DNA from 2 places in the Aquamicrobium soli genome. Region 2 is predicted to be linked to the other one. Evidence: riboswitches for the same ligand, from Rfam matches in the RefSeq annotation. Region 2 holds a riboswitch; the other holds the start of a gene.
What was found. Region 2 has a riboswitch for thiamine pyrophosphate ahead of thiB (thiamine ABC transporter substrate binding subunit). Riboswitches for the same ligand answer to the same signal wherever they lie in the genome.

Region 1: another riboswitch for thiamine pyrophosphate. It lies ahead of ACFOHJ_RS10425 (YkoF family thiamine/hydroxymethylpyrimidine-binding protein); the one in region 2 lies ahead of thiB (thiamine ABC transporter substrate binding subunit).

The regions. Positions count from the first base shown of each region.
Region 1 covers NZ_JBHRTK010000012.1:184,441-190,852, forward strand. The annotation lists gene ACFOHJ_RS10405 (hypothetical protein) at 1-585, shown strand, start outside; gene ACFOHJ_RS10410 (ABC transporter substrate-binding protein) at 608-1,588, opposite strand; gene ACFOHJ_RS10415 (ABC transporter ATP-binding protein) at 1,585-2,328, opposite strand; gene ACFOHJ_RS10420 (ABC transporter permease) at 2,315-3,076, opposite strand; gene ACFOHJ_RS10425 (YkoF family thiamine/hydroxymethylpyrimidine-binding protein) at 3,105-3,716, opposite strand; TPP riboswitch at 3,705-3,812, opposite strand; gene ACFOHJ_RS10430 (PrkA family serine protein kinase) at 3,992-5,941, shown strand; gene ACFOHJ_RS10435 (YeaH/YhbH family protein) at 5,973-6,412, shown strand, end outside.
Region 2 covers NZ_JBHRTK010000012.1:594,383-600,794, reverse strand. The annotation lists gene ACFOHJ_RS12710 (M48 family metalloprotease) at 1-165, opposite strand, end outside; gene thiQ (thiamine ABC transporter ATP-binding protein) at 385-1,143, opposite strand; gene thiP (thiamine/thiamine pyrophosphate ABC transporter permease) at 1,140-2,756, opposite strand; gene thiB (thiamine ABC transporter substrate binding subunit) at 3,014-4,009, opposite strand; TPP riboswitch at 4,052-4,164, opposite strand; gene ACFOHJ_RS12690 (thiamine diphosphokinase) at 4,253-4,900, shown strand; partial or broken gene ACFOHJ_RS12685 (ABC-F family ATP-binding cassette domain-containing protein) at 4,903-6,412, shown strand, end outside.

The DNA.
Region 1 (6,412 bases), 410 kb from region 2:
TCGCTGGCGCTGCTGGCGCCGGCGAGCGCGTTCGCGGCCAACCCCGACCCCGACTGGCCCTGCGTCCAGCGCAAGGTGCCCAGCCTGTCGATCGGGCAGGTATGGAGCGGACCGCAACTGCCGCAAGCCGCCAGGGGCTGGGAAAAGGATTCGGAGATTTCCGCGCTGGTCGAAGAGGTTTCGGCGCGGCGCATGCCGCTGGAGGAAGCGCAGAAGAAAATCGGCGATTTCGCCGCCACCCTTTCGCCGGATACCGCGAAGGCCAGGCTGGAGATGCTGGCGCAGGGGCTGTTCGACCACATGGACGCCGAGCGTTCGCATGTCATGGCCGGGATTTCCCGCTATGCGCACAAGCAGGTCGCCATGGCCGACGAACTGCGCAGGCAGCGCTCGGCGCTCGATGCGCTGATGGCCAAGGCGGACGCCGACCCCGACGATGTCGAGCGCCAGACCGACCAGCTCAACTTCGCCACGCGCATCTACGACGAGCGCGCGCAGTCGCTGAGCTCGGTGTGCGAGGTGCCGACGATCATCGAGCAGCGCCTCTACCAGTTGGCGAAATCGGTGCAGCAGGCCATGCACTGACGGTCGCATCCGCCTCTGCCGGTCAGCGGTCGCGCCAGCTTTCGTCGATCCATTTCGAGACGTCGCCCGGCTGCTTGAGCACGTTGCCGGTCGCATCCTTGAGCACGCCGTTGTCGGCCAGGAACTGCGCCATGCGCTGCAGCCGCGCGGCGTCGATCTTGCCGACCGGCGTGTCGCCGTCCTTGAGGAACCCGCTTTCGGTTATCGCCTGCATCGAGCCTCGGACCAGTTCGGGATTGGGGAAATCCCCGGCCGCGATCATCATGTCGGCGGCCCTTTCGGGATTTTCGGCCGCCCATTCATAGCCCTCCAGCGTCGCGCGCATGAAGGTTCTGACCAGGTCGGGCTTGTCCTTCAGCGTCGCGGCACGCGTGGCGATATAGCCGTTCTGCTGGTCGGGGACGCCGTAGTCGCTATAGGCGAAGGACGCCTGGTGGCGATGCAGCAGCTTGCTGTTGACGCCCTCCCAGGTGGAAACCTCCAGCGTGAAGTCCACCGCGCCAGAGGCCAGCGCCTCGTAGGCGCCGGTGCCGAGCGTCACCGTGTTCCATTCCGGCTTGCCGCCGTCCGTGCGGATCATGGTACCGATCAGCGCCTTCTCCCAGTCGCTGCCGAAGCCGGCATAGGTCTTGCCGGACAGGTCGGCCGGTCGGGTGATCGCCTTGTTGTCGGCGTTGTAGACGAGGCGCCCCGTCTCGTGCTGCATCGTCACCCACAGGGCGGTGATGTCGGCCCCCGAAGCGCGCGCGCTGATGAAGGCCAGCGACGGGACATAGGCGAAATCGGCAAGCCCGCCCGTCAGCAGGGCCGCCGAGCTGGTGTCGGAATAGGGCAGGATATCGACGTCGAGGCCGGCCTTTTCGTAGAAGCCACGGTCGCGGGCGACGATGAGCCCGACATGGTTGGTGTTGAGCGTCCAGTCGAGCGCCAGCGTGACTTTCTGGCCGGCATGGGCGAGCGAGGAAACCGCCAGGCAGGCGGCAAAAACGAGAGCACGGATCATGATGAGAAATCCTCCAGCAACAGGGATTTGAGAAATTGGCGCAGGTCCGCCAGCGCCGCTTCGCTGCGCGCCGCCCGCGGGGTTTCGATCGGGATGTCGGCGACGATCCGCCCCGGCGCGGCAGCCATGACCAGCACGCGGTCGGCGATCTCGGTCGCTTCGCGCAGATCGTGCGTCACCATCAGCACGCCGCGCGGCTCGGCTTCCAGCCGCGCCAGGAACCAGAGCTGCATGCGCATGCGGGTGACGGCGTCGAGCGCCGAGAACGGCTCGTCCAGCAGGATGAAGCGGCTTTGCCGCACGATGGTGCGCAGGAAGGCGACGCGCTGGCGCATGCCGCCCGAAAGCTGGTCCGGGAAAAGCTCTTCCGTGCCCGCCAGGCCGAACGCCGGAAACAGCGGCGCCACGCGTGCCCGCGCAGACGTGCGTGAAGCGCCCGCCACCTCCAGCCCGAGCGCGGCGTTCTCGGCGATGGTGAGCCATGGAAACAGCGCATCCCCCTGCGGCTGGTAGCCGATGGCGGGATCGGGCCGGGAAATGTCTCGTCCGTCGATCGCGAGCTTTCCGGCAGCCGCCAATCCGGCCGGCAGGATACCCGCCAACCATTTGATGACGGAGGTCTTGCCGCAGCCGGAGGGGCCGATCAGGCAGGTGATCCTGCCGTCCTCCAGGTCGAGCGAGAGGTTTTCGACCAGGGTGCGCTCCCGCGCGGTGACGGTAAGGGCCTCAACGCGGAGCATGATGCCCTCGCCTGCGGTCGCTCAGCCATTCGATGAGCCGCACCACCCCGAGCAGGCCCAGTGTCAGCACCGACGACACGACGACGGCTGCCAGCACCAGGTCGGCGCGGAAATTGTTCTTGGCCGAGAGGATGAAAATGCCGATGCCGCGCCGCGCGCCAGCATATTCGGCGAAGATGGCGGCGACGATGGCGTAGGTCCCCGAAATCCTCAAGCCCGCGAAAAAGGCCGCGCGCGCCGAAGGCAGGTACACGCGGCGAAAAAGTGCGACCTTGCCCGCCCCCATCGAGGCCAGCAGGTCGAGATGGTCCTGCGCGGCGCGCGCATAGCCCGACAGCAGGCTGACCAGCATCGGGAAGAAGGTGACGAGGACGACCAGCAGCATTTTCGGCAGCAGGCCGAAGCCGAACCACAGGATCATCAGCGGCGCCAGCGCGATCAGCGGCACCGTCTGGCTGACGACGAAAAGCGGCATCAGGCCGCGCTCCAGCGGCGGCACGAAGTGCAGTGCGACCGAGGCGAGGAAGGCGAAGGCGACCGAGACTGAGAAGCCGAGCGCGGTGACCGAGGCGGTGCTCAGCGCATGGCCGGCAATCTCGCCCCGGTTCGCCACCAGCGCCCGCGCCACGTCGCTGGGCGCGGGAAGGAGCAGCGGCGAAACGCCGGCGCGCACGCAATAGAGTTCCCACGCGGCCAGGATGGCGGCCGCGATGAGGAGAGCGGGAAGGATGCGCCGAAGCGTTTCCATGGCTGACCTGACCGGAACGGGACGTGCGTCAGCCGTGGCTCGGGCTGTTGGCCGAAGCCGTCAGGTCGATGGTCACATGGCCTTCGGCCGGTCCGAAGCGCAGGAACGCCTGCCGCACGGTCTCGAAAACCGCACCGGCGTCGCCGCGCAGCCGGGTGCAGAAGTTCTTCGATTTGAAGAACGTTCCCGACGCCTTCAGGAAGTCGATGCAGCCGTAAATCTCGTCCATGTGCCGGTCCTGGCCAAGCACGTAGAGCGAGAATTGCACGTCGATGCCGACGCCGAGCACCGGCGCCTGCTTCACCGCCGCTGCGGCCAGCGCCGCGCGTTCGGCCAGCGGCAGCGACTGCCCGACCGTCAGCGTCTCGCAGCGGCACAGGTCGTCGTCCGGCTCGCCCGGGCAGCCGCGCGAAATCGTCGCGTGGAGCGTCACGTGCGCCGGTTCCTTCGCCGCCCTGGCAAACAGGTCGCGGATGGCGTCGAACAGCGGCTCCGGCGCGCCGACCATCAGCGTCGAGACGTCGTCCGTCTCGATCCGCAGCCGGTCGCGATGGGGGGCAAGGGCTTCCAGCCCCGACAGGATGACATCGACAAAACCCGACGTCATCGGGTACAATGATACTTGCGCGCCAATAAACATGATCCCTCGCTCCGCTGGCATTACCCAGATCAGCTTTGAAGGGTTCGCGCGGCCCCGCGCATCTCAGCCCCGTAAGGAGCACCCCTGGTTGCGGGCCGCACCATTGGCGAAATGGGCCCGTCTGTCAACTGCCTCGACGCGGCCTCAACGACCTGCCTGCCGGGTGCGGCAGATTATCGCCAGCAATCTCCGTCTTGTGAAGGAACCTCGGGGGATGCCGGCAGTTGATAGAACGGGACGACCGATAGTCGGCCGCCTCCGCGCGAGCAAAAGCCATGATTGAGAAGAATTCGGACGTATTTGATCTTTTCTCGCAGGTCTACACGAGTGCGGCGCAGGAGGAGATGAGCCTCCAGCACTATCTTTTGGCCTGCCGCGAGGACAAATCCCTCTATGCATCCGCGCCTGAGCGGATGGTCGACGCGATCGGCGAACCCACTCTGATCGACACCAGCAAGGACGAGCGGCTGGGCCGCATCTTCGCCAACAGGACGATCAAGATCTATCCTTCCTTCGCCGATTTCTATGGCATGGAAGACACGATCGAGCGCATCGCCGGCTATTTCCGCTATGCCTCGCAAGGACTCGAGGAGCGCAAGCAGATCCTCTACCTGCTCGGCCCCGTCGGCGGCGGCAAGTCTTCGCTGGCCGAACGACTGAAGATGCTGATGGAAGAGCGGCCGATCTACACGCTGAAGGTCGGCAACGCGATCAGCCCGGTGTTCGAATCGCCGCTCGGCCTGTTCCATCCCGAACGCATGGCCGATCTCCTGGAAGACAAATACGGAATCGCCCGGCGGCGCCTCAACGGCCTGATCTCGCCCTGGGCGATGAAGCGGCTCGACGAGGTGAACGGCGACATTTCCCGCTTCAGCGTCGTCAAGCTGATGCCGTCGCGGCTTCGCCAGATCGCCATCGCCAAGACCGAACCCGGCGACGAGAACAACCAGGACGTCTCGGCCCTGGTCGGCAAGGTGGACATCAGGCAGCTGGAGAATTTCAGCCAGTCCGACCCCGACGCCTATTCCTACAGCGGCGGGCTCAACCGCACGACGCAGGGCCTGCTCGAATTCGTCGAGATGTTCAAGGCGCCGATCAAGGTGCTGCATCCTCTGCTCACCGCGACGCAGGAAGGCAGCTACAACGGCACCGAGAATTTCGGCGCGTTCCCTTACCAGGGCATCGTCGTGGCCCACTCCAACGAGTCGGAATGGCTGCAGTTCAAGAACAATAAGAACAACGAGGCCTTCCTCGACCGTATCCTCGTGGTGAAGGTGCCCTATTGCCTGCGGGTCACCGAGGAGCGGCAAATCTACGAGAAGCTGCTGCGCGAAAGCGAGCTGGCCGGCAGCCCCTGCGCGCCGGAGGTGCTGGATATCCTTAGCCGGTTCACGGTATCGACGCGGCTTGCCGAGCACGACAATTCGCCGCTCTACACCAAGATGCGCGTCTATGACGGCGAGAACCTCAAGGAGATCGATCCCAAGGCCAAGTCGGTACAGGAATACCGCGACGCCGCCGGCGTCGACGAGGGCATGACCGGGGTCAGCACGCGCTTTGCCTTCAAGATCCTGTCGCAGACCTTCAACTACGACACCGAGGAAGTGGCGGCCGACCCCGTCCACCTGATCTATATCCTGGAACAGGCGATCAAGCGCGAGCAGTTCCCGAAGGAGGCGGAAGCCGCCTATCTCGACTTCATCAAGTCGGAACTGTCGACCCGCTACGCCGAGTTCATCGGCCACGAGATCCAGAAAGCCTATCTGGAATCCTACAGCGAGTACGGCCAGAACCTGTTCGACCGCTACATCGCGTACGCCGACGCCTGGATCGAGGACCAGGACTACAAGGATCCCGATACCGGCCAGATTCTCAACCGGGAGGTGCTCGACAACGAGCTGTCGCAGATCGAGAAGCCGGCCGGCATTGCCAACCCGAAGGACTTCCGCAACGAGGTGGTGAAATTCACGCTCAGGGCGCGGGCCCGGAACAACGGCCGCAACCCCTCGTGGACGAGCTACGAGAAGCTGCGCGAAGTCATCGAGAAGCGGATGTTCGGCCAGGTCGAGGACCTGCTCCCGGTGATCAGCTTCGGCTCCAAGCAGGACAGCGTGACCGAGAAACGGCATACCGAGTTCGTGCAGCGCATGGTCGAACGCGGCTACACCAAGCGTCAGGTCCGCCGGCTGGTGGACTGGTATATGCGGGTGAACAAGGCGGGCTGAAGCCGGTCGAAGCCAGGTCAGGGGACTCCCCATGCCAATCTTCATCGATCGCCGCCTCAACCCCAAGGACAAGAGCCTCGGCAACCGCCAGCGCTTCCTCCGGCGCGCCCGCAACGAGCTCAAGCGCAGCATCCGCGAGCAGATCCGGACCGGCAGGATCGCGGATGTCGACGCCGAGCACACCGTTTCGATGCCCGCCACCGACACCAGCGAGCCTAGCTTCCAGAACGCCGCCGACAGCGGCGAGCGCGAGCATGTGCTGCCCGGCAACAAGCACTTCGCGCCCGGCGACCGGCTGCCGAAACCCCGCCAGGGCGAAGGGTCGTCCACCCCGGGGCTGAAGGAGTCGGAAGACGATTTCCGCTTCGTGCTGTCGCGCGAGGAGGTGCTCGACCTGTTCTTCGAGGACCTGGAGCTTCCCGACCTGGTCAAGATCAACCTGAAGGAAATCCTCGCCTACAAGCCGCGCCG
Region 2 (6,412 bases):
CGGGTGCTGCGCCTTGGCCAGTTCGGCAAGCTTGTTGTTGGCAGTGACGGTGTCGACCGTGACCGGCCGGTTCGAAGGCTGGAAGGCCGATGCCTGGATGTCGGGCGACGCAAGCTGGCACCCTGCCAGCACCACGGCAAGGCCGGCCGACGCGAGCAGGCGCAACGGCGAAACCAACTTCCGACTATGGGAACCGGTCGACAGAGCGGTTTCCTCTTCTCAACAGGGTTCGCGATCCATTCCCGACCGGCTCATCGTTGCGCAATTCCTTGCCCCTGTCGCAAGGCTTTGGCAGCAAGAATCGGCGGACCGGCCGGAACTAGCCACACTCCACCCGGCATGGCAAGCAAACGCCACAAGGTCCGGATCGGTCATGATCGTAAATTATGTCCGCTTGCGGGCAACATCCCGTGATCGCCCGCTTGCCGCTTCGGACCCGATATAGCGCTGAAACGCCTCGGGACCAGCCCCGCCGAAAAATGTTTCCGCTTGGCCGGTGGCGGCGACCTTTCCATCCTCCAGGAATACCACCGCTTCGGCGATGCGCCGCGCGTCCTCCGGCTGGTGGGTGACGAACAGCACCGTCATCGCCCGTTCCGCCTGCAGGCCGGCGACGAGATCGAGCATATCCTGCCTGAGCGCCGGGCCGAGCGAGGCGAACGGCTCGTCGAGAAGCAGCACCGGGCGTTCGCGCACCAGCACCCGCGCCAGCGCGACCCGCTGGCGCTCGCCGCCGGAAAGCTCGCGCGGCAGGCGCTTCTGCTTGCCGGCAAGGCCGGTGCGCGCCAGCGCCTCCTCCACCGCCGCCCGCTCCGCTGCCGTCAGTTTCAGCGAAGGCGAGCGGCCAAGGCCGACATTGTCTTCCACGCTCAGATGCGCGAACAGATTGTTTTCCTGGAACACCATCGACACCGGCCGCCGCGAAGGCGGATCGGTCGTCACATCCCGGCCGCCGATCAGCACCCTTCCCGCCTGCGGCGTCTCGAAACCGGCGACGAGATTGAGCAGGGTCGATTTTCCCGACCCGCTCGGCCCCATGATCGCCGTGACCCTGCCGGCCGCAAACGCGACGTCGAAGTCAAGCGGCGCCGCGCCATAGCTGAACGCAGCCCGATCCAGTTCAACGGCAGCGCCTGCGCTCATGACGGCGTTTCCTTCCCCAGCCGGCCGGCGGCCAGCATCAAAAGCAGGCAGACGAGGCCCAGCCACAAGGCGAGCCCTGCCGCGTCCTCGGTCCGGTAGCTGCCCATGCGGGCCAGCAACAGATAGGGCAGCGTCTGCACACTGTCGCTGCCGAAAAGGGCGATGACGCCGAGATCGCCCAGCGACAGCGCCATGGCGAAGGCGAAGGCGGTGGCGAGCGGCCGGCGCAACACCGGCCAGTCGATGCGCCGCAGGCGGTTCCAGCCGGCAATGCCGAGCAGGGCGCTCAGTTTCTCGTGGCGCTCGCTCGCCGCGTCATAGGCGGGGCGGATGGCGCGCACGGCAAACGGCATCGCCATCACCGCATTGACGGTGACGACCATGACAGGCGCAATGGCGAAGACGTCGGCATGGCTGCGCAAAAGCAGGAACCAGCCGGCGCCGATAACGATGGGCGGCACCACCAGCACGAAACCCGCGCCGCTGTCGGTCGCCTGCTGGAGCAGCCGGCCGGCCCTGCCCCGGCGCCGCAGCGCCAGCGCCCGGCGCGCCATCACCAGCGCCAGCGACAGGATGGCGGACAGCGACGCCGAGATGAGGGCAAGCACGATGCTGGTCACCGTCGCCTGCCGCACGGCGCTTTCTCCCGCAAGCCGGGAAAGATCGGCATGGAGGCCCGCCATCACCGTCGCCGCCATCGGCCCGGCGACGAACAGCAGCGAAAGCAGGATCAGGCCGGCGTCGAAGACCTTTTCCGGCCGGCTCGGGGACAGGAAGCGGCGCGGGGCCACCGGCAGGTTCGCATCGCCCGTGGTGTTGGCGCCAAGCCGGGTCAAAGCCAGCACCACGATGAACGTAAGGACCACCTGAAGGACGGTAAGGACGACCGCGCGGGCCGGGTCGAAGTCGAAGCGCAGCGCCTGGTAGATGGCGACCTCCAGCGTGGTCGCGCGCGGGCCGCCGCCCAGCGTCAGGACGATGGTGAACGAGGTCAGGCACAGCATGAACACGAGCCCGGCGACACCGGGCAGCGCCTGCCGCAACGCCGGCCATTCGATCAGCCGGAAGGCGGAACGGGATCCCATGCCGAGTTGGCTCGCCAGCCGCCACTGGTCGGCAGGCACCGTCTGCAAGGCCTCCAGGAACAGCCTTGCCGCCAGCGGCAGGTTGAAGAAGACATGCGCGACGAGGATACCGGAAATGCCGTAGATACCCGGCCATTCCCGGCCGCCGAGCGCGGAGAAGATACCGGCGAAATAGCCGGCGCGGCCGTAGAGCGAAAGCACGGCCAGCGCCACGACGATCGCCGGCAACGCCAAGGGCACCGCGAACAGTTGCAGGATGAGGCCGCGGCCTGGAAAACGCGGATTGCGCGACAATGCCCGCGCCACCAGCAGCGCCGGCAGCACCGACAGCAGCGTCGACAGCGCCGCCTGCCATAAGGTGAAGCGCACGACGCGCAGCAGATAGGGATCGAAGGCCGCGGCCGCGCCGGAGACATCGCCCGCGCCCTCGGCCGCCAGCCCGCCCAGCGCCCCGCCGATGAGCACGGTGATGAAGGCAAGGGCCAGCACGCCGGCCGCGATGCGGGGGTCGACAAGCGCCTTTCGCATTCAACACCCCCCTGCCGGGTGGCCGGATGCCGGCGGCGATGCTTCTGCCAGTCCGGCTGCGTTACCCCCACCCCTAACCCCTCCCCACACGGGGGAGGGGGAAACGGCGAAGGCCCCGCTCAGACGGCCGGTGAATGCATGACGCGAATGGCTCCAAAGTCCCCCTCCCCCTTGTGGGGAGGGGTTAGGGGTGGGGGTAGCACCGTATCCGATTGTCTCCCCCTCAGGAGGCTTTGCCGCCCGCACTATTGCCGGCCCTACTTGCTCATCACGCCGAGCCATTCGTCCACCCAGGCCTTGCGGTTGGCGGCGACTTCCTCGGGCGACAGCAGCAGATCCTTGGCCGGCTTCACCAGCTTGTCGAAGACCGGGTCGAGCGGCTTGTCCATCTTGCCGGCCGGATACATCCAGTTGGTTTCGGGGATGGCGTCCTGGAAGCCCGGTCCGGTCATGAACTGGATGAATTTTTCCGACAGCGGATTCTTCGCGCCGGTTGTGGTGATACCGGCAACCTCGATCTGGAGATAGTGGCCCTCGGCGAAGGAAGCGGCCTGGTAGCGATCGGTCTTTTCCGCGATCATGTGATAGGCGGGCGAGGTGGTATAGGACAGCACCATCGGCGCCTCGCCCTTGGTGAACAGGCCGTAGGCCTCGCTCCAGCCCGGCGTCACCGTCAGCACGCGGCCCTTGAGCTTGGCCCAGGCGTCCGCCGCCTTGTCGCCATAGACCGCCTTCACCCACAACAGAAGGCCGAGCCCCGGGGTCGAGGTGCGCGGGTCCTGGATGGCGATCTGTTGCGAGGGATCACCCTCGACCAGCTCCTTCAGGCTCTTCGGCGGGTCCTTGAGCGCCTGCGTATCGTAGACGACGGCGAAATAGCCGTAGTCGTAGGGAACGAAGGTGTCGTCGCTCCAGCCGCCCGGCACGCTGACGCCGGACACGGGGCCATGCGGCGCAAACAGGCCGGTCGCCTTGGCCTCGACGGTCAGGTTGGTGTCGAGGCCGAGCACCACGTCGGCCTTGGTCGAAGCCCCTTCCAGCTTGACGCGGTTGAGCAGCGCCACGCCGTCGGCGACCGAGACGAAGTCCACTTCGCAGCCGCATTGGGCTTCGAAATTCGTCTTCACCTGCGGGCCGGGCCCCCACTCGGCGGTGAAGCTGTCATAGGTGTAGACGGTGAGCTTTTCCTTGGCCACGGCGGGCGCGGCCAACACGGTCATGACGGATAAAAGCGAAACCAGCATCGTGCGCATCGGCGCCTCCTTCTCATGCGTTGAAAGGAATCGAGGCGTCGGCTTGCCGAAGCATCTAATCCCTCCGCCGGTACAAACCGGATCAGGTTCAGCGGGTTGGCAGGGCTTGCCTCTCAGCCGGTCCGCAAAAGCGTCCGGCACCCCGTTAGAGCACCACAAGACATAGGGCCGCGCGCCGGGATAAGCAAGCCTCGCATCGCCGGCCTTCCGTTTCCGGCAAGGCCCTGCTATGGCGCTGGCCCGATGACAAGCTTCACCATCCTTCTCGGCGGCGACCTTGTGCGCACGCCGCTCCTCGAACGGCAGGTGGCCGGCACCCGCGTCATCGCCGCCGATGCCGGCATGGCCCACGCCGCAACGCTGGGCCTGGTACCGGAACTGTGGGTCGGCGACTTCGATTCCGTGCCGGCGCATCTGCCCCCGGCGCTGGCCGCCGTTCCCCGCCAGACCTTCCCGGCCGAGAAGGACAAGACCGACGGCGAACTGGCGATCGGGACGGCGCTGGAGCGCGGCGCCACCGCACTGGTGCTGGCAGGCGCCTTCGGCGGCGCCCGCGCCGACCACGCCTTCCTACACCTGGCGCTTGCGCTGCGCCTGGCCGAAGCCGGAACCGAAATCGTGCTGAGCAGCGGCGCGCAGGAAGGCATCCCGCTGCTGCCGGGCAAGCCGCGCGCCTTCGACTATGCCGACGGCACGCTGTTTTCGATCCTCGGCTTTTCCGACCTTTCCGGCCTCAGCGTCGAAGGCGCGAAATGGCCGCTGGACGAGGTCGAAATTGCCTTCGGCTCGTCGCTGACGCTCTCCAACGAGGTCAAAGGCGGCCTGCGCGTCACGCTCGGCGGCGGCCGCGCCATGCTGGTCGCCCACCCACACCCGCAGTCGGAGGGCTGACCATGGCACCGCCCCTGCTCAATCTCGACGGCATAAGGCTGACCTTCGGCGGCACGCCGCTGCTCGACGGCGCCGCCCTGTCGGCCTCGGCCGGCGACAAGATCGCGCTGGTCGGGCGCAACGGCTCCGGCAAGTCGACGCTGCTGAAGATCGCTGCCGGCCTCGTCGAGCCGCAGGACGGCGAGATCTTCCGCCAGCCCTCGGCGACCATCCGCTACCTGCCGCAGGCGCCCGACATGGAGGGTTTCGCGACCGTGCGCGCCTATGTCGAGGCAGGTCTCGGCCCCGCCGACGACCCGCATCGCGCCACCTATCTGATGGAGCATCTGGGGCTCACCGGCGAGGAACGGCCCGCCGATGTTTCCGGCGGCGAGGCGCGGCGCGCGGCGCTCGCCCGCGTCATGGCGCCGGAGCCGGACATCCTGCTTCTCGACGAGCCCACCAACCATCTCGACCTGCAAGTGATCGAATGGCTGGAAGAGGAATTGGCGCGCACCGCCTCGGCGCTGGTGCTGATTTCGCACGACCGCCGTTTCCTCGAACGCGTGTCACGCGCCACCCTGTGGCTCGACCGAGGCCAGACCCGGCGGCTGGACAAGGGCTTTGCCCATTTCGAGGCGTGGCGCGACCAGATCCTGGAGGAAGAGGAGCGCGAGCAGCACAAGCTCGGCCGCCAGATAGTGCGCGAGGAGCACTGGCTGCGCTACGGCGTGACGGCGCGGCGCAAGCGCAACATGCGCCGGCTCGGCGAATTGCAGGAGATGCGCCAGCGCCACCGCAGCCATCGCGGCGTGGAGGGCAGCGCCACCATGGTCGCCAGCGACGCCGCCGAATCCGGCAAGCTGGTGATCGAGGCCAAGGCGATCGGCAAAAGTTTCGGCGACTTCGAGGTCGTGAAGAATTTTTCGACCCGCATCCAGCGCGGCGACCGCGTCGGCCTGGTCGGCCCGAACGGCGCGGGCAAGACCACGCTTCTGAAGATGCTGACCGGCGGACTTGAGCCCGACACCGGCCGCGTGCGGCTCGGCGTCAATCTGGAGATCGCCACGCTCGACCAGAAGCGCGAGGCGGTCGATCCGGCCGAGACGCTGTCGCACTACCTCACCGACGGGCGCGGCGAAAACCTCGTCATCAACGGCGAGCAGCGCCACGTCGTGTCCTACATGAAGGACTTCCTGTTCAAGCCGGAACAGGCGCGCACGCCGGTGCGGGAGCTGTCGGGCGGCGAACGGGCGCGGCTGATCCTGGCGCGGGTGCTGGCGCGGCCAGCCAACCTGCTGGTGCTGGACGAGCCGACCAACGACCTCGACATGGAAACGCTCGAACTGTTGCAGGAACTGGTGGCGGGCTTTGCCGGCACCGTGCTTCTGGTCAGCCACGACCGCGACTTCCTCGACCGCACCGTGACCAGCATCATCGCCCCGGACGGCGACGGCAACTGGACCGAATATGCCGGCGGCTATTCCGACATGCTGGCGCAGCGCGGCGGCGCGCGGCTGGACGACCGCAAGG